DNA from 4 places in the Streptomyces sp. NPDC107550 genome. Region 1 is predicted to be linked to each of the others. Evidence: riboswitches for the same ligand, from Rfam matches in the RefSeq annotation. Region 1 holds a riboswitch; each other region holds the start of a gene.

The links. A riboswitch is a leader RNA that binds a small molecule or an ion and turns the genes downstream of it on or off. The one in region 1 is predicted to bind cobalamin.
Region 2: it holds a riboswitch for cobalamin, as region 1 does, so the genes downstream of both, ACZ7LY_RS24220 ((2Fe-2S) ferredoxin domain-containing protein) here and ACZ7LY_RS19190 (CbtB domain-containing protein) in region 1, are expected to answer to the same signal.
Region 3: it holds a riboswitch for cobalamin, as region 1 does, so the genes downstream of both, ACZ7LY_RS13840 (ABC transporter substrate-binding protein) here and ACZ7LY_RS19190 (CbtB domain-containing protein) in region 1, are expected to answer to the same signal.
Region 4: it holds a riboswitch for cobalamin, as region 1 does, so the genes downstream of both, ACZ7LY_RS01590 (ribonucleoside triphosphate reductase) here and ACZ7LY_RS19190 (CbtB domain-containing protein) in region 1, are expected to answer to the same signal.

What each region holds. Positions count from the first base shown of each region.
Region 1 covers NZ_JBVKBC010000013.1:73,125-77,810, forward strand. Annotated here, with positions in the region: gene cobF (precorrin-6A synthase (deacetylating)) at 1-721, opposite strand, end outside; gene ACZ7LY_RS19180 (histidine phosphatase family protein) at 822-1,409, shown strand; gene ACZ7LY_RS19185 (CbtA family protein) at 1,487-2,242, opposite strand; gene ACZ7LY_RS19190 (CbtB domain-containing protein) at 2,264-2,482, opposite strand; cobalamin riboswitch at 2,521-2,665, opposite strand; gene ACZ7LY_RS19195 (hypothetical protein) at 2,844-3,563, shown strand; gene ACZ7LY_RS19200 (recombinase family protein) at 3,667-4,047, opposite strand; gene ACZ7LY_RS19205 (ATP-binding protein) at 4,172-4,630, opposite strand.
Region 2 covers NZ_JBVKBC010000020.1:106,377-111,062, reverse strand. Annotated here, with positions in the region: gene ACZ7LY_RS24235 (ATP-binding protein) at 1-123, opposite strand, end outside; gene ACZ7LY_RS24230 (NUDIX domain-containing protein) at 301-672, opposite strand; gene ACZ7LY_RS24225 ((2Fe-2S)-binding protein) at 861-1,658, opposite strand; gene ACZ7LY_RS24220 ((2Fe-2S) ferredoxin domain-containing protein) at 1,655-2,062, opposite strand; cobalamin riboswitch at 2,123-2,246, opposite strand; gene ACZ7LY_RS24215 (hypothetical protein) at 2,344-2,661, opposite strand; gene dhaK (dihydroxyacetone kinase subunit DhaK) at 2,946-3,938, shown strand; gene dhaL (dihydroxyacetone kinase subunit DhaL) at 3,992-4,600, shown strand; gene ACZ7LY_RS24200 (PTS-dependent dihydroxyacetone kinase phosphotransferase subunit DhaM) at 4,600-4,686, shown strand, end outside.
Region 3 covers NZ_JBVKBC010000008.1:72,457-77,142, forward strand. Annotated here, with positions in the region: gene ACZ7LY_RS13830 (hypothetical protein) at 1-410, shown strand, start outside; gene ACZ7LY_RS13835 (endo alpha-1,4 polygalactosaminidase) at 604-1,461, opposite strand; cobalamin riboswitch at 1,796-1,952, shown strand; gene ACZ7LY_RS13840 (ABC transporter substrate-binding protein) at 1,990-2,973, shown strand; gene ACZ7LY_RS13845 (FecCD family ABC transporter permease) at 2,970-4,013, shown strand; gene ACZ7LY_RS13850 (ABC transporter ATP-binding protein) at 4,010-4,686, shown strand, end outside.
Region 4 covers NZ_JBVKBC010000001.1:372,987-377,672, reverse strand. Annotated here, with positions in the region: gene ACZ7LY_RS01605 (ABC transporter permease) at 1-171, shown strand, start outside; gene ACZ7LY_RS01600 (iron chelate uptake ABC transporter family permease subunit) at 164-1,177, shown strand; gene ACZ7LY_RS01595 (iron ABC transporter ATP-binding protein) at 1,174-1,941, shown strand; cobalamin riboswitch at 2,005-2,154, shown strand; gene ACZ7LY_RS01590 (ribonucleoside triphosphate reductase) at 2,199-4,022, shown strand; gene ACZ7LY_RS01585 (anaerobic ribonucleoside-triphosphate reductase activating protein) at 4,019-4,609, shown strand.

The DNA of each region.
Region 1 (4,686 bases):
CCTCCGTGCGGGTGCGGCTGATGTGGTCGCGTACCTCGTGCAGGGGGCCCGCGATGAGGAGTTCGTCGGGGGTGCCGAGGTAGGCGCCCCAGTAGATCCACAGGTCCTCGTCCTCGACCTGTGTGAACGACTCGTGGGCGTCGAGCATGACGACGATGTCCCCGTCGTCGTCCCGGCCGAGGTCGGGGAGGCGGCGGGCGGGCGTGATGTGGACGGGCCGGCCGACCTGGTTCAGCGGGATGCGGTGCCGGGCGGTGAGGGAGGCGACGCTCGTGATGCCCGGGATCACCTCGACGGAGACGGCGAGCGCGCCCCGGCTCTCGATGTCGCCGAGGATGCCGAGCGTGCTGTCGTACAGGGACGGGTCGCCCCACACGAGGAACGCGCCGGTCTCCCCCGCCGCCAGTTCCTCGCGCATGGCCCGCTCGAAGATCTCCCCGCGCCGCTCGCGCCAGTCCTGGACGGCGGCCATGTAGGCGCCGCGGTCCATGGGCCGCCGGTCGCGGCTCGGGTCCTCGACCTCGACGACGCGGTACGGGCCCTGCGCGTGCTCCGCGATCATGTCGTGCCGCAGGTCGGTGAGGGACGCCTTGTGGGGGCCCTTGCCGACGATGAAGAAGACGTCCGTGCGCCGGATCGCCTTCACCGCCTGGAGCGTGAGGTGGTCGGGATCGCCCGAACCGATGCCGATGACGAGGATCGCGCGCTGTTCCGTACCCATGCGTACAGTCTCCCAGGGATGTCGCGGCGGCCCGACCCGGGCCGCCGCTCTCGGGCCGGATCACGGCCCGGCCCCACCCTCGTGTGCGGAAGGAGCCGTGGTGACCCGGCGTGTGGTGTTCGTCTCTCCGGCGCTGAACGCGTCGCTGCGGCAGGCCCGTTTCGACGACGGGGCGCCGCTGGACGCGTCCGGCCGTGCGGCGGCGCTCGCGGCGGCCGGGGCGCTGCCGGTGCCCGACGACGCGGTGCGGTCCGGCAGTCGCCGCTGCCGGGAGACCGCCGAGGCGCTCGGGCTCGGCGCGGCGCGCTGCCTCGACGCGCTGGCCGCGCCGGACGCCGGCCGCTGGCGGGGCCTGACCCTGGCCGAGGTGGGCGAGGCGGAGCCGCTGGAGCTGGCCCGCTGGCTCGCCGACCCGCGACACGGCGCCGGGGGCGGCGAGTCCGTCGCCGATGTGTGCGCCCGGGTGGGGCGCTGGCTGGACGCGGAGGTGTCCGGCGCGGGGCGCGTCGTCGCCGTGGTGGAGCCGGAGATCGTGCGGGCGGCGCTGGTCCACGCGTTCGGCGCACCCCTGTCGGCGTACTGGCGCTGTGACGTGGCGCCGCTGAGCACCTGCGAGTTGAGCGGCCGGGCCGGCCGCTGGAACGTCCGGCTCGGCGCGCCGCTCGGCGCCCCGGGCGCGCACGGCTGAGGGGACCCGGCGGACACCGGACCCCCTCGTCGCCGTACGCACCCTCGTGGACAGAGCCGTACGTGCGGTCGTACGCCTCAGCGCGCGGCCGGCACCGCGCGGGCGGCGGCCTGCTTCGGCTGGAGCAGGCGGTGCGCCAACTCCCCGAAGACCAGGCCGAATCCGCCCCACATGACGACCTGCATGGCGAGCGCCGACAGGCGGAACCGCCACAGCAGGGCGGCCGGGAAGTGCGCGGGCACCTCGTCGACCACGGGCAGGAACTGATAGGCGAGGCCGACGACGACGGCGAAGCCGAGCACCGCGGCGACGGTGGCCCACCACGTGCCGAGCCGGGGCACGAGCCGCTTGCCGAGGAGGGTCGCCCCGACGGCCAGCAGGACGCTGAGGACCATCATCAGGAAGTACAGGGTGGTCCGCTTGCCGATGGTGTCGCCGCTGCCGACGGCCGGCGGGTTCGCCGGGTACTTCAGAAACGGGACGACGTACACGGCCAGCAGGGCGCAGCCGGACAGCAGCAGCGCCGTGGCGCGGGGGCTGAACCGGCCCACCCGGCCGAGGGCGAAGCAGTAGGCGAGCGCGGCGATCCCGCCGAAGGAGACGCCGTAGACGAGGACGCCGGTGGCGAGTCCCGCCGTCGACTGGAGGCTGCGGGAGACGAGTTCGGCCTCCTCGCCGCCGTGCGAGTGAGCGGCGTGCGACTCCTCGAAGCCGATCGCCTTGTCGACGTTCGGCTCACCGAGCCAGTAGGCGATGACGAGGGCGAGCACGCCGGCGGCCAGGCCGGCGAGCATGCCCCGCACCAGCAGGTTGCGGACAGTGGTGGAGTTCATGAGGTGCGCGGTCCCTACGGGTCAGTGGCAGGGGAAACCGAGCAGGTGACGGGCGTCGTGGACCCATTCGTGGACGTCGGTGCCGTTGAAGACGGAGGTGGCGCCCTGTTCGGCGCCGACGAAGTAGAGCAGGACCAGCATCAGGATGCCGAAGAATACGGCCCACGGGGCGATGGCCTTGAGCGGGAGCTTGACCGGTGCGGCGGGCGTGGTGGTCGGCTGGGCGACAGACTGCGCCATGGCGGAGCCTCCTTCGGGAGTTCGCGTCCCATATCGGTGGTGCACAGAGACGACAGCCACGGGTCTGACTCGCGGTGGCCCAAAGAGCCGTTCCGCATACAGTGGCGCGACCGTGCCGGATTCTCACCGGCTTCCGTCGTGCCGTCGTCGACAACTCACTGAAGGTACCGCCTGTCGGGTGCATGGCCAAGATGGGCCCTGTCACAGCCGCCCGGTGACAGACCCGTGACAAAAACGGGGGCAACGGGTGTGGCGTACCGCGTGTCGTACAAGGCGGCCAATACAAACAGACGTGACCGAACCGCACAGACTTGTGCGTCACCGACATGTGTCATGTCATGCCGACATGGGGGAAGTACCGATGAGAGCATCCCGCACCGCGACCGCCCCGCACGCGCCGACCGACCCGCACGCCACGACCACCCCGCTCACGCCGACCGACCCGCAGACCACGACTGCCGTCCCGGCCCGCTCCCGGCTGCGGGCGCGGCGCGCGCTGCTCGCGGCGGCGGCCACCGTGGGCGCCGTGACCGCGGTCGCCGCGGCGACCGTCCCGGCGGCCGCCGTCACCGACCCGCGTTTCCTGTCCGCCTCCGAGCTGCCCCCGCACCCCTCGTCCCCGTGGACGGCGGGCCCGATCACCTCCGGGCAGCCCGACCCGCTCCCGATGTGTTACGGCGAGGCGCTGCCCTCGACGACGATGCACCGCTTCTACCGCACCGACCTCGACACCAACGCCCTCCAGGTGACGGTCGTCGAGCGCAGCGCGCAGCGGGCCGCCGACTTCGCGGCGCTGCTGCGCAAGGATCTGACGGGCTGCGCGAAGAAGCTGATGCAGCAGGACCCGCAGGTGAAGGCCACGCAGAAGAACTACGGCCGGATCGCTGTGAAGGACGGCGCGACGGTGTACGGCGTGCACACGACGACGTCCGGCGGCTCGTCCGACATCCACCTGTTCTCGGTGGGCCGCGACGGCAACGTCGTGACGGTCGTCCAGTGGGGCGAGATGGGCTCCTACGCGGATGCCCCGGTGGCCGCGTTCAAGAAGACGACGGTCACCGCGGTGAACAAGCTGAGCTGACCGCCGGCCAGGGGGGCGGTCGCGTACGCGGGTCACGACACCGGCGTACGTGACCGCCCTCGCCGTATGCCCGGCAGCGAACCGGGGCGGGCCCCAGGGCGACTCAGCGGGTCTCGCCCGTCCGGGTCGAGAGGGGCGCCCAGGTGTAGCGCACGCGCACCCCGTGATCGCCGAGCCAGGCCGCCTCGCGGTGGCGCAGTTCGTGCGCGCACTCCGGGGCGATGGCGCTCGGCCAGCGGACGAGGACCGCGCCGACGTCCCCCTCGCGGGCGAGCTGTCGCACGCGCCGCCAGCCGCTGCGGCGGGCCGGGTCGGGTTCTCCGTAGGTGTCGGTGACGACCTCGGTGATGGTCAGCCCGCGCTCGCGGGCGAACGCCTCGCCTTCGGACAGCGCGCACTGCGCGGCGGCGCCGGGGGCGCCGGGGGCGCGGTCGGCGCACACGTACAGCACGACGGGGGTAGCGGTTTCGCCGTGGGGGGTCATGGCTGCCTTCTGCTAGGAGGACCGAGGAGTCGGGACTCCTCGCACCGTGTGGGGACGGAAAGGGACGGGGCGGGGCGGCTGCCCCGCCGTGCCGGTCCGCGCGCGGGCCGGTCGACCGGTCACGTCAGGAGTGGGCCGTCAACTCGGCCCAGACGACCTTGCCTTCGGCGCGGGTGGAGCGTGCCGAGCCCCAGCTCTCGGCGAGCTGCTGGACGAGGAAGAGGCCGCGTCCGCCCTCCTCGCCGGGGCCCGCGAGGTGCTCGGGGGCCCGGACCGGGGTGGGGCCGTCGTCGTGGAGTTCGATCCGTAGGCGCCGCTCGTCGTCGGTGAGCGTGAGGCCGCACAGGACCTGGTCGCTGTCGGTGTGCAGCACCGCGTTCGTCGTGAGTTCGGAGACGAGCAGGACCGCGTCGCAGCAGGTGTCGCCGGGCAGCCGCCACGCGCGCAGCCGGTCACGGACCGTGTCGCGGGCGCAGCGCGCGCTGGTGCGCAGGGCGGGCAGCCCGAACCAGTACTCCCGCCGCCGTGCCGGCGGGGCTAAGGCGGGGTGCGGGGCCGGTGCTGAGGGCGTGGGGAGAGTCACGGGTGTCGCCTTCCAGTGCCTTCCGGGGCGGGCGCGGTGTGGGGACGCGGGCTGCC
Region 2 (4,686 bases), on a different contig from region 1:
GGCGTCGTACACCCCCTGGTCACCGAGGTCGTGTCCGGCGTTCTCCAGCAGGTGGGCGGTGCGGGTGCGTGCGGTGGCGGCGGTGACGGTGCTGCCGTTGCCCGTCGTCCAGGAGATGCCCATGGGGTCGCTCCTCTCGTCGGGTCGGGCGCTCGGGCCGGTTTCTCCGGCCCGGCTTCCATGGTGGCGCGCGCGGCGGCCCCGTTCCCAGGGTCGGTGCGCCCCCTTGTCCATGGCCGACGGGCTCCACATGTGCGGGCCGATCGGCCTGTCCTTCGGGTGCCCAAGGTCGGGCGGTCCTCACACGGGAGTGTGGCCGCGCAAGTAGTCGCGTACGGTTTCGGACAGTTCGGCGCCGCCTGCCTCGTCGGGCGCGGCCCAGCGGAGCTGATCAGGCGTCAGGGAGGCTCCCTCGGAAGGGGATTCACTCAGAAGCTGGCATATGACGGCCTGGGTGCCGTCACCGGCCGGGTCGAGCGCCTGGGTGCCGTCGGCGAGGTAGCCGCTCAGCTCGTAGACGACGCGGGCGGCGGCCGCCTGGGCGCTCTCGCCCGGCTCGGCGGTGCCCGAGGGCAGGGCCCAGCCGTGCGCGTCGTGCGTGGCGAGCAGGACCCGCCCGTCGTAGACCACGACCGCCTGGACCGTGGCGCCCGCTCCCTGTGGTGTCGTCATGCCCGCCTCCCCTTGCGCGCGGCGGTCGGCCGCGGCGTCCCGTGCGTCTCCCCGGGCCGTCGCGGCCGGGGGTGCGCGCCCTCGGCCGCTGCGACGAACGGTCCCGTGGGGGCGCGCCGGGTCCCTACCCCGTCAGACGCGGGGCATCCGTGCCGGGCGCGGGGCGTTCGAAGCAGAATGCCCCTGGGTCAGCGCCCCGCGAAGCAGCAGTCGCCGCAGAGGCCGCCGCCGGGGGCGCGGTAGTACAGGCAGCAGCTCCGGCGCCGGAAGGCGAGGCCGGGGCCGTACGTGTGCCCGGTTCCGGCGAGCCGTCCGGTGGTCAGGAGCCGGTCGGCGAGGCCGGTCAGCTCGGGGCGCAGGCCGGGGTGGGCGCGCAGCAGGACGCCCAGGGTGCCGAAGAGCGCGGAGGCGAGGTTGCCGTCGAGCAGACGCGGGGCGACCTTCACGTCGAGGGCGCTCTCCACCGCGTCGAGGGGGCCGGTGACCTGCGCGTACAGGGCGGCGGCGAGGTCGGGCACGGCGTCGGCGCGCAGTCCCTCGGCGCGCGGCAGGCTCAGGGAGGTGCTGTCGGGCCCGGCCCAGCGGACAGCGCGGAGGTCGGGCAGGACGCCGTGCAGGAGGGCGCAGGCGAGGAGCGGCGACCACAGGCGGGCGGCGAGTCCGAGGTGGGCGATCGACACGCCGATACGGGCCTGCGGCGTGGAGTACCGGAGGTTGACGGCGTGCGCCCGCGCGGGGAAACCGGCGGCCAGTGGCTCGGCGGGGGTGGGCTGGTCGCCGGGGTCTGCGGGGGCGGGCGTCGGATCGCCGGGGACGGGCGCCGGATCGCCGACGGTGGGCGGTGTCGCGGGGCGCCGTGCTTCGACGGGCAGGGCGAAGAACCCGCCGAGCGCGGCGACTTCGCGGAGGGCCCTTTCGACTTCCTCGGCGGGCGCGGCTTCCTCGGCGGGCGCGGCTTTCTCGGCGGGCGCGGCGCCGGTGTTCATGACGCCGTCGCCTGGCGGACGCGGCGGGGCGGCTGGAACACGTACAGGTCGAGGGTGCCGGGCATCGGCGCGATGCCGGGGCCTCCGGCGCGTACCCAGGCGGTGATGTCCTCGGTGGCGTCGGCGTCGTTGACGAGGCCGAGCCAGACGGGGCGGCCGCCCGCGGCGCGACCGGCGGCGGAGGGCTGGACGACGATGACGTTCGCCTGGTCGCACACGTCGAGGCACTCGGAGATCCGCACCGGGACGCTCTCGCGCAGGCGGGCCGTCTGCGCCCGGTGGTCGCCGGGGACCTTGACGCTGCCGCAGCAGCAGTCCCGGCAGACGACGACCCCGCTGGGCCGGTCGGCGCGCGCCTCGTCCGTGCCCGTGCCCGCGCGGACGGTCCGCTTCTTCTTCGCCATACGGCGCCTTCCCCTCACCGGGGAGATCCGCCCCGGAATCCGTCGAGGGGGCGGCGGCGTGAGTCTCCTGGCTCTCGGGTCACCGCGGGTCCCGGCCTTCCCGCCCCCTAAGGGACAGTGGCCTGTCGGAACCGGCTCGCCGATCACAGTGGCGGGACCGCGCCGGATTCACACCGGCTTCCTCTTCCCGCCGTCGCCCAATAACGCGCGCCATCCTCTCATGGCGCCTGCCCGCCGCCCCGGGCCGGTCGACCGGTGCGCCCCGGCTCCGGCGGCGGGTGTCAGCTCCTCCTCCCGGCCCGCTGGCTCAGCATGATGACGATGATGCCGACCAGCATCAGCGCGCTCCCGCCGACCGCCACGCCGCTGCGGACCTGCTCGGAGAGGCCGTCCGTGCTCTCGGGCAGGGGGAGGACCAGGAGGGCCATCTGCCAGCACAGCGCGGCGGCGATGACCAACTGGCCCCACCCGTAGAGGCGTGGCCGCAGGACGCGTCCGCGGTTGAACGGCATGACCCACCCCCGCCTGATCGCGGCCACGCCGCAGACGGCGATGAGCAGGGCCAGCACCGTGCCCGGGACCGCGACGAACAGCCTCATGGAACCCCCCTTGGACGTCCGGCGCCTGCCGGACCGGATGGATCATGCCACCCGTTCGGCGGTGACGGCGAGGCCCTGCGTCCAGCGCCACTGTTTCCGCTGTCCCCCTGTTCCCCCTGTTCCCGCGACGCGCGTGCGGGCAGCGGAGGCGTGGCACGTGACGGCGGCCCTGGCAAGGTCGATACTGCCGAGAGCACTCCAGCAGCCGTCCGCCCGAGGCACCGGCCCTGAACTGCACGGACTCAGGGCGGGCGCCCCTCTGCCAGCCTCACCCGGAGGTACGCGTGAAAATGCTGATCAATGTCGCCGAGACCGTCGTCGCCGATGCTCTGCGGGGGATGGCCGCCGCGCATCCCGAGTTGACCGTGGACGTCGAGAACCGCGTCATCCTGCGCCGGGACGCGCCGGTCGCGGGGAAGGTGGCCCTGGTGTCCGGCGGCGGTTCGGGGCACGAGCCGCTGCACGGCGGGTTCGTCGGGCCCGGGATGCTCGCCGCGGCCTGCCCGGGCGAGGTGTTCACCTCCCCGGTGCCCGACCAGATGGTGCGGGCCGCCGCGGCCGTGGACAGCGGGGCGGGCGTCCTGTTCATCGTGAAGAACTACACCGGTGACGTGCTCAACTTCGACATGGCCGCCGAACTCGCCGAGGACGAGGGCATCCAGGTGGCCAAGGTCCTCGTCGACGACGATGTCGCCGTCACCGACAGCCTGTACACCGCCGGGCGGCGCGGGACCGGTGCCACGCTGTTCGTGGAGAAGATCGCGGGCGCGGCGGCGGAGGAGGGCCTGCCGCTGGAGCGGGTGGAGGCCATCGCCCGTCAGGTGAACGCGAGTTCGCGCAGTTTCGGCGTGGCGCTCAGCGCGTGCAGTACGCCGGCGAAGGGCTCCCCCACCTTCGATCTGCCGCCCGGGGAACTGGAGTTGGGCGTCGGCATCCACGGTGAGCCGGGCCGGGAGCGGCGGGCGATGATGACCTCGGGCGAGATCGCGGACTTCGCCGTGAACGCCGTCCTGGAGGACCTGAACCCCACGGCGCCCGTCCTCGTCCTCGTCAACGGCATGGGCGCGACACCCCTGTTGGAGCTGTACGGGTTCAACGCCGAGGTCCAGCGCGTCCTTACGGAGCGGGGGGTGCCGGTCGCCCGCACGCTCGTCGGCAACTACGTCACGTCCCTCGACATGGCCGGCGCCTCGGTCACCCTGTGCCAGGCCGACGAGGAGATCCTGCGGCTGTGGGACGCGCCGGTCAGCACGGCGGGCCTGCGCTGGGGCATGTGAGCCACGCACTTACGTACCTACGTACTTACCTACCTACGAAGCAAGGAGTTCACGTGCTCGACGCCGACTTCTTCCGGCGCTGGATGGCGACGACCGCCGAGGCGGTGGACCGTGAGGCCGCTCACCTCACCGACCTCGACTCCCCCATCGGCGACGCCGACCACGGCAGCAATCTGCAACGCGGGTTCACGGCCGTGAAGAACGTCCTCGACAAGGAGGCCCCGGACACGCCGGGTGTCGTACTCACCCTGGCGGGGCGCCAGTTGATCTCGACGGTGGGCGGCGCGTCCGGCCCGCTGTACGGGACGCTGCTGCGGCGCACCGGCAAGGCGCTCGGAGACGCTACCGAGGTCGAACCGGCCGCGCTGGCAGGGGCGTTGCGCACGGGCGTGGACGCGGTGGCGGCGCTGGGCGGGGCGGCGCCGGGCGACAAGACGATGCTCGACGCGCTCGTCCCGGCAGTAGGAGCCCTGGAGGACGGGGACTTCGCGGCGGCGCGGGAGGCGGCGGCGCACGGCGCGGCGGCGACGACGCCGTTGCAGGCGCGCAAGGGGCGGGCCAGTTATCTCGGTGAGCGCAGCATCGGGCATCAGGACCCGGGGGCGACGTCGGCGGCGCTGCTGTTCGCCGCGCTGGCCGAGACCGCTGAGGGGCGGGACTGATGAGTGACCCGGGCAAGGCGGTCGGCATCGTGCTGGTGTCGCACAGCGAGGAGGTCGCGGAGTCGGTGGCGCGGCTCGCGGTCGGG
Region 3 (4,686 bases), on a different contig from region 1:
ACCCGCACCCGGCGCTGCTCGCCGCCGCGCAGGCCGGGCGGCACGGGGAGGCCGCCGCCATCGCCGCGCTGTGGGAGAGCGAGGCGCTGCGCACCCACGGCGCCGGGTCGCCGCAGGCCATCCACTGGCTGGAGGTCCGGGCGGACCTCGCCCGTCTGGCGCGGGAGCCCGACCGCAGCTTCGAACTGTGGGCCGCCGTCGCCCACGCCCGCCTGTCGCGCGGCGAGGAACCCGGCGACGAGGACGTGGAGGCCGCCGTGGACCGCGCCCATCACCAGTGGGAGCAGCTCGCCGACCCGGCCCGCGCCCGCGCGCACGCCCCCGCGCTCACCGCCCTGCGCGCACGCGTACCGGGCCGCAGACCGGGCGCCCTGGAAGCGGTCCGCCGCCGCCTCGACGCCCTGAGCTGACCGCCCGCCCCGTGCTCAGCCGCCGCCGAGGTGTGCCCCCCCGCGACCGACCCCGACCGGGCGTCCTGAGCTGATCGGGAGCCCGCGCTCAGCCGCCGAGGTGTGCCCCGCGACCGACCCCGACCGGGCGCCCTGAGCTGGACGGTCGGCCGCGCGGAGGCGCCGAGACGCGCCCTCGGCATCGGGTTCGGGCTCAACACCCGCGCCGCACATACCCGTCCGCCCCGGCCGGCCGCACATCGCGGTCCCGGAGCACGATCGACAGGCGCGGGCCCCACGCGCGGCACGCGCGCGTGAAGTCGGCCGCGCGGTACTCGATGACGAAGACGCGGTCGTCGTACGTGTCCGCGTACGCCCCGCACTCGTCGTAGCGGGCGCACTCCTCGGCGACAGCGAAGTCGAAGCCCATGGCGGAGTGCCGGGGCAGCAGTTCGGCCGTGTTCTTCTGCCCGGCCGCGAGCCCCGCCGCGTGCGCCCGCGCGGTCAGCAGCCGCGCGAACGCCGCCGCGTCCCCGGCCCGCAGCAGGCCGTCGGAGCGCTGGTAGGAGTCCAGGTTGTCCGGCTCCACCGCCTGGAAACCGGCGTCCGCGCAGCCGTCGATCCACCGCCCCACGATCCGCGCCAGCCGTTCCCGCTTGGCGGCCGTCGAGAGGTCGAGCAGCGCCTCGTTCCAGTCCTCGTCGATGACGAGCGCGCCCTTGCCGTCGCGCAGCAGCAGGTCCGGATGGGTGCGCCGCCACCAGCCGAGCGCGTCCGGCTGCGCCTGGAAGGCATTGACGTAACAGACGTTGTAGAGGCCGGGCGCCGGACGGTCCGTGCGGTCGCGGGAGAGCGCGCGCACACCCGAGGGCGGGCGGTAGGCGCCGCCGATCTGATAGTCGAAGTCCGCGTCCGCCACCGGCATCCGCACCCGGGGCGGCCCGTCCGTGGAGGAGGAAGCGGACGGGGAAGTGGGTGAGGAAGGCGCGGCGCACCCGCCGAGCAGGACGGCGGCGGCCAGGGCGAGGCCGAGCGCCGCGCGGACACGGCGGGCGGAAGCGAAGATCACCAGCGCAGCCTACGGTCCCGGCCAGGCGTGACGTACCTCACCGGCCGCTTCCGGAAGGCGGGGAACAACAAGGGGGCCCCGCCCGTTGAACCCACCGTGGACACGGATGGAACAGTGTCCCCGGGCCTCACCTATAGCCCGCAGGGAAGATCGTTCGGCTGAAGCCCTGCGGAGCCCCCCGCCGAGAGGCGACCGCCATCCGTGCCCACTCCCAAGCCGCCCCGGCCGTGGTCCCCCGTCACGGCCGGGGCTTCCTCATGCCCGCGCGCACACCCGTGGGACCGCGTGCCCGCCCGTGCGGACCTCCCGTGTGGACCTCCCGTGTGGACCTCCCGCGAAGGTCGAACACCCGTCTGGCACACTGTCACCACTCCACCCAGGCGGTCAGGGCCAGGAAACCGGTGCGAATCCGGTGCGGTCCCGCCACTGTGACCGGTCGTCGCGCCGCACGCGACGCCCGGGAGCCAGACACTGACCTGCCGCCTTTCCGCACCGACCAGGGGACGAGGACATCCCCCGGAAAGGCACCGCATGCCCCGCATCGGCGCAGCCTCGCGCGCGCTCCTGACGTCCCTGCTCCTGCTGCCGCTCGCCGCCTGCGGCACCGGCGCCCACGGCGACGCGAAGAAGGCGGGCGCGGCGCCCGGTTTCCCGTACACCGTCACCAACTGCGGTGTGCGCACCACCTTCCAGGAGCCGCCCCGGCGCGCCGTCACCCTCAACCAGCACGCCACCGAGGTCATGCTCGCCCTCGGTCTCCAGAAGCGCATGGCCGGCACCGCCTACCTCGACGACCGGATCGAGCCCGCGTACAAGAAGGCGTACGAGAAGATCCCTGTGCTGGCCAAGGAGTACCCCTCCAAGGAGGAACTCCTCGGCGCCGACCCCGACTTCGTGTACGGCGGCTACGCCAGCGCCTTCGACAAGGGCTCAGGGCGCGACCGCGAAAGCCTGGAGAAAGCGGGGATCCACACCCGGCTCAACCGCGAGAACTGCCCGGCCGGTCACGTCGGCGTCGGCGACCTGCGCACCGAGATACGCCAGGTCGCCCGCACGTTCGCGGTGCGCGAGCGCGGCGAACGCCTCATCGACCGCATCGACGGCCGGCTCGACGCGGTCGCCCGCCGCCTCAAGGGCGCCCGGCCCGTCTCGGTGTTCGTCTACGACTCGGGGGAGTCCAGCGCGTTCACGGCGGGCGGCGCCGGGCTCGGCGACGACCTGATCCGCCGCGCCGGCGGCCGCAACGTCTTCGCCGACCTCGACAAGTCCTTCGCCGACGTCTCCTGGGAGCGCGTCATCGACCGCAAGCCCGACGTCATCGTCATCTACGACTACGGCGGCACCTCCGTCGCCGCGAAGAAGAAGCGCCTGTTGGACGACCCCGCGCTCGCGGACGTCCCCGCCGTCCGCCACAAGCGGTTCGCGGTGCTGCCGCTGTCCTCGGCCGTCCTCGGCGTCCGCGCCGCCGACGCCGTCGCGGACCTCGCGGACCAGCTCCACCCCGGCGCGAAGTGAGCGCCCGCACCCGGACCGCGTTCCCGCTGCTCGTGACCGCGCTCGCCGCCGCCCTGTGCGCGGCGGCGCTCGCGGGGCTCGCCTTCGGATCCGTCCGCATCCCGCCCGGCCGCGTCCTCGGCATCCTCCTCGGCATCCTCCTCGGCGGCGAGGACAGCGGCGCGTTCGCCTCCATCGTGTGGGACGTGCGACTGCCGCGCGTCGTCCTCGCCGTCGTCGTCGGCGCCGGACTCGCCGTCGCCGGAACGGTCCTGCAAGCCGTCGTCCGCAACCCGCTCGCCGACCCCTATCTGCTCGGCGCGTCCTCCGGGGCCTCCTGCGGCGCCGTCCTCGTCATCGCGCTCGGCGTCGGCGCGGGCGCGGCGACCAGCGTGGCGCTGCCCGTCGCCGCGTTCCTCGGCTCGATGGGCGCCCTCGTCGTCGTGTACGCCCTCGCCCGGCGCGGCGGCACCATGACCGCGGGACGGCTCGTCCTCGCCGGGGTCGCCGTGCAGTACGTACTGTCGGCTTTCACCAGCCTCGTACTCGTCCTGTCCGCCCGCGCCGAACACGTCCGCGCCGTCATGTTCTGGACGCTCGGCGGGCTCGGCGGCGCCCGCTGGGACCAACTCCTGCTGCCCACCGTCGTCCTGGGCGCGGGCACCCTCGTCCTGCTCGCGCTGGCCCGCCCCCTCGACCTGCTGCTCGCGGGGGAGGAGGGCGCCCGCGTCCTCGGCCTCGACACGCACCGCTTCCGCGCCGCCGTCTTCGTGCTGACCTCGCTCGTCGTAGGCGTGCTCGTCGCCTACAGCGGCGCCATCGGCTTCGTCGGCCTGATGGTTCCGCACGCCGCCCGCATGGTCACCGGCGCCGCCCATCGCAGGCTGCTGCCCGTCGCCGCGCTCGGGGGCGCCGCGTTCCTGCTCCTGGCCGACCTGATCTCCCGTACCGTCGCCGCGCCCCAGGAGATCCCCGTCGGTGTCGTCACCGCGCTCACCGGCGGCCCGTACTTCCTGTGGCTGCTGCGCCGCCACGCCCGCCCCGAAGGAGTCACCGCGTGAGACCCGCCGCCCTCACCGTGCGCGGCCTCGGCCACACCACCGCCTCCGGCGCCCGCCTCGTCCACGGCGTCGACCTCGACGCGCGGCCCGGCGAGACCGTGGGCCTCGTCGGCCCCAACGGCAGCGGCAAGACGACCTTCCTGCGCTGCGTCTACGGCACCCTGCGGTCCACCGCCGGCACCGTCCGCCTCGACGGCGCCGACGCGGCCCGCCTCGGCGTGAAGGAACGCGCCCGGCGCGTCGCCGTCGTCCCGCAGGACGCCACCGGGACGTTCGGGCTCACCGTCGCGGAAGTCGTCGCCATGGGGCGCAGCCCCCACAAGAGGTTCTGGGAGCCCGACACCGAGGACGACCGGCGGCTCGTCGCCGAGGCACTCGGCCGGGTCGGCGCGGGCGACTTCGCCGCGCGGCCCTTCGAGGAACTGTCCGGCGGCGAGCGCCAGCGCGTCCTCGTCGCCCGCGCCCTCGTCCAGGACCCGGGGCTGCTCGCCCTCGACGAACCCACCAACCACCTCGACATCCGGCACCAGCTGGAACTCCTCGGCCTCCTCCGCTCCCTCCCGGTGACAGTGCTCGTCGTCCTCCACGACCTCAATCTGGCCGCCGCGTACTGCGACCGCCTGTACGTCCTCGACGCGGGCGAAGCCGTAGCGGGAGGCCCGCCGTCGGAGGT
Region 4 (4,686 bases), on a different contig from region 1:
AACCTGCCGTGGGTGGTGCTCCTCAGCGTCGCCCTCATGACCGCCTGCGACCTGATCGGACGGACCGTCGTGTTCCCGCTGGAGATCCCCGCGACGGTGATCCTGGGTGCCGTGGGCGCTGTCGTCTTCATCGCCATGGTCCTGCGGCAGCGGGGGGCGAGCCGTGTCTGACGTCCTGCGCACCCCGCCCGCGCGGCGCCCGGCCGTCGCCCGCGCCACGGCACCGCTCGCCGCGCCCGGCGCCCGGATCGCGGTCGTCGCCGTGCTGTGCGTCGTCGCCGCGCTCTGCTTCCTGTTCCTCTTCGTGCGCGGCTCCTACGCGTTCGCCCTCGACCGGCGGCTGACCATGCTCGGCGCGATGGCCGTGGCCGCGTTCGCGCAGGCGGTGGCGACCGTCACCTTCCAGACCGTGACCCGCAACCGCATCCTGACGCCCTCCGTCATGGGCTACGACGCCGTCTACACGCTCATGCAGACGGCCATGGTCGCCGTCTTCGGCGGCAGCGTGCTCGCGGCGACCGACGGCACCGCGAAACTCGTGACGCAGACGCTGCTCATGATGGGCTTCACCACCGTTCTCTTCCGGTGGCTGCTGCAAGGGCCCGGCGGCAACATGCACGTCCTGCTGCTCGTCGGCGTGGTCCTCGGGCTGGCCTTCAACAGCCTGTCCGTGTTCCTGCAACGGCTGCTGTCCCCGGCGGAGTTCGACGTGCTGAGCGCGCGCCTCTTCGGGCGGCTCAGCGCCGTGGAGGCGACGCATCTGCCGCTGGCCGCCGTCGTGTGCGCGGTCGTCGGCGTCGTCGTGTGGCGGCGCAGGCACCGGCTCGACGTGCTGCTGCTCGGGCGGGACGCCGCGACGAACCTCGGGATCGGCTACCGCCGGGAGCTGACCGTGATCCTGCTCGCCGTCTCCGCGCTGATCTCGTTCTCCACGGCGCTGGTCGGGCCGATGACCTTCTTCGGCTTCCTGGTGGCGATGCTCACCTACCAGGTCATCGGCACGTACCGGCACGCGGCGGCCCTGCCGATGGCGTTCCTGCTCGGCTTCCTCGTCCTCGTCTGCGGCCAGTTCGTCCTCGAACACGTCTTCTACGCCGCAGGAATGCTCACCGTCGTCATCGAGTTCGCCGGCGGTGCGGTCTTCCTCGTCCATCTGGTCCGAAAGGGCACCCTGTGATCGAGTTCACCGACGTCACCAAGGCTTACGGCGACCATGTCGTCCTCGGACCCGTGTCCGGGAGCATCCCCACGGGCGGGATCACCTCGCTCGTGGGCCCCAACGGTGCGGGGAAGTCCACCCTGTTGACCATCGCGGGCCGCCTCACCGCGCCCACCTCCGGGCGCGTCACTGTCGACGGGATCGACGTGCACCGCGCCCCGACGCGGGACGTGGCGCGGCTCCTGTCGGTGCTGCGGCAGGAGAACCACTTCACCGCGCGGGTCACCGTGCGCGAACTGGTGTCGTTCGGCCGCTTCCCGCACTGCGGCGGCCGGCTCACCGCGGAGGACGTACGCCAGGTCGACACGGCCCTCGACTTCCTCGACCTGGCCGCGCTCGAAGGCCGCTACCTGGACGAACTCTCCGGCGGGCAGCGCCAACGCGCGTACGTGGCCATGGTCCTGGCCCAGAACACGGCCTACGTCCTCCTCGACGAACCGCTCAACAACCTCGACATGAAGCACTCGGTCCGCATGATGGAACGGCTGCGGCAGGCGGCGGACGAACTCGGCAAGACCGTGGTCCTGATCATCCATGACATCAATGTCGCGGCGGCCTACTCGGACCATGTCATCGCCCTGCGCGACGGGCGGATCGTCGCCGCGGAGAGCGCCGCGTCGATCATGCGCCCGGAGACCCTGACGGAAGTCTTCGGCACCCCGGTGGAGGTGCACGACCTGGCGGGCCGCCCCACGGCCGTGTACTACGGGCGCGGGGCGTAAGTCCTGCGGGTCGGGACCTGTGTCACCACTACATGTGGCATGGGCGTGTCGGGAGTGTGGCAGATGTAGTGTTCGAGCGTCGGTTCGGCCGGGACGCGGGAGACGCGGAAGGTCGAGGCAACAGGGAATCCGGTGCGAGTCCGGAGCTGCCCCGCAACGGTGTGCCCCCAGGTGGAGGGCGAGCCCGATACCTGCCGGCGCCGGCCCCCGTTCCGTCCGGGCCGGGCTCACTCCGTACGCCTCGTGGGAGGGCCGTCGTGACGTTGATCAACGCTGTTGATTCCGTGAACGAGTATCTGGACCGTAGTGACTGGCGCGTCAACGCCAATGCCAATCAGGGCTATTCGCTCGGTGGGTTGATCCTCAACACGGCCGGCAAGGTCGTCGCCAACTACTGGCTCGACCAGGTGTACCCGGAGGCCGTGGGGCGCGCCCACCGCGAAGGCGACTTCCACATCCATGACCTCGACATGCTCTCCGGGTACTGCGCCGGCTGGTCCCTGCGCACCCTGCTGACCGAGGGGTTCAGCGGGGTCCCCGGGCAGATCGACTCCGCGCCGCCGAAACACTTCTCCTCGGCGGTCGGCCAGATCGTCAACTTCCTCGGCACGCTCCAGAACGAGTGGGCCGGCGCGCAGGCGTTCAGCTCGTTCGACACCTACATGGCGCCCTTCGTGCGCAAGGACGCCATGACGTACGACGAGGTGTACCAGTGCGTGCAGGAGATGGTGCACAACCTCAACGTCCCGTCCCGGTGGGGTACCCAGACCCCGTTCACCAACCTCACGTTCGACTGGACGTGCCCGCCGGACCTGCGCGCGCAGGTGCCGGTCGTCGGCGGCGCGGAGATGAGCTTCACCTACGGCGAGTTGCAGGCCGAGATGGACATGATCAACCGGGCCTACATCGAGGTGATGACGGGCGGTGACGCCACCGGCCGCGTCTTCACCTTCCCGATCCCCACATACAACATCACCGAGGACTTCCCCTGGGAGAGCGAGAACGCGACGCGGCTGTTCACGATGACCGCCAAGTACGGCCTCCCGTACTTCCAGAACTTCATCGGCTCCACACTCGAACCCGGCCAGATCCGCTCCATGTGCTGTCGCCTCCAGCTCGATCTGACCGAGCTGCTCAAGCGGGGCAACGGCCTGTTCGGCAGCGCCGAGCAGACCGGCTCCCTCGGCGTCGTCACGCTCAACTGCGCGCGCCTCGGACACCTGCACGCGGGCGACGAGGCCGGCCTGTTCGCCGCGCTCGACCGTCTGCTGGCGCTCGCGGAAGAGAGCCTGGAGGTCAAGCGGGTCACCGTGCAGGGCCTGATCGACAGCGGCCTCTTCCCGTACACCAAGCGGTACTTGGGAACGTTGCGCAATCATTTCTCGACGGTCGGCGTCAATGGGATCAATGAGATGATCCGTAACTTCACGTACGACCGGGCCGACATCACCGCGCCGGAGGGCCACGCGCTGGCCGTGCGGCTGCTGGACCACGTGCGGGCGCGGATGGTCGAGATCCAGGAGCGGACCGGGCATCTGTACAACCTGGAGGCGACCCCCGCCGAGGGGACCGCCTACCGCTTCGCCAAAGAAGACCGCAAGCGCTTCCCCGGCATCCTCCAGGCGGGCACCGACGCCCACCCGTACTACACCAACTCCTCGCAGCTACCGGTGGGTTGGACCGACGACCCGTTCGAGGCGCTGGAGATGCAGGACACGCTCCAGACGAAGTACACCGGCGGCACCGTCCTGCACCTGTACATGGCGGAGCGGATCTCGACCCCCGAAGCCTGCCGCGCCCTCGTCCGCCGGTCGCTCGAGCGGTTCTCGCTGCCGTATCTGACGGTGACGCCGACGTTCTCCATCTGCCCCGACCACGGCTATCTCGCCGGGGAGCACGCCACCTGCCCGACCTGCGGGGGCGTGTGCGAGGTGTGGACCCGCGTCATGGGCTACCACCGCCCGGTCTCCTCCTTCAACACCGGCAAGAAGGGGGAACACGCCGAACGCACGCACTTCACGGAACGCGCGTACGTCACCGAACGCGCCGACGGCGCCGGAACGGCGGTGGTGCCCGCGTGATCGCGCTCGGCGGCTGGTCCCGGCTGTCCACGTGCGACTGGCCCGGCCGCCTCGTCACCACCGTCTTCTGCCAGGGGTGCCCCTGGCGCTGCGGCTACTGCCACAACCCCGCACTGCTCGACCCCCGGGGCCCGGCGCCGATCGCGTGGGAGGACGTGACGGCCCACCTCGAACGGCGGCGCGGGCTGCTCGACGGCATCGTGTTCTCCGGCGGGGAGCCGCTGCTCCAGCCCCGCCTGGCCGACGCCGCGCGGGACGCACGCGAGCGGGGCCACGCCGTCGGCCTGCACACCGGGGGCGCCTACCCGCGCCGGCTGGCGGACCTGCTGTCCGCAGGGCTGCTGGACTGGGTCGGCTTCGACATCAAGGCCCACCCCGACACGTACGACCGCGTCACGGGCCGAGCCAACAGCGCGGCCCCCGCCCTGCGCAGCCTGCGCCTCCTGCGCGCGTCCGGCGTCCCCCACCAACTGCGCACCACGGTCGACCCGTCCGTCCTCGGGCCCGCCGACCTCACCCGCCTCACCGGCTGGCTGGGGGAGGAGGGGCTGCGGGGGCACGTGTGGCAGGAGGCGCGGGCGGTGTGAGGCGGTGCCGTACGGGGTGCGGGGGCGTGGGCCGCGCCCCCGCGCCCCCGCACCCCGGCGTCAGGAGGAGAAGGAGC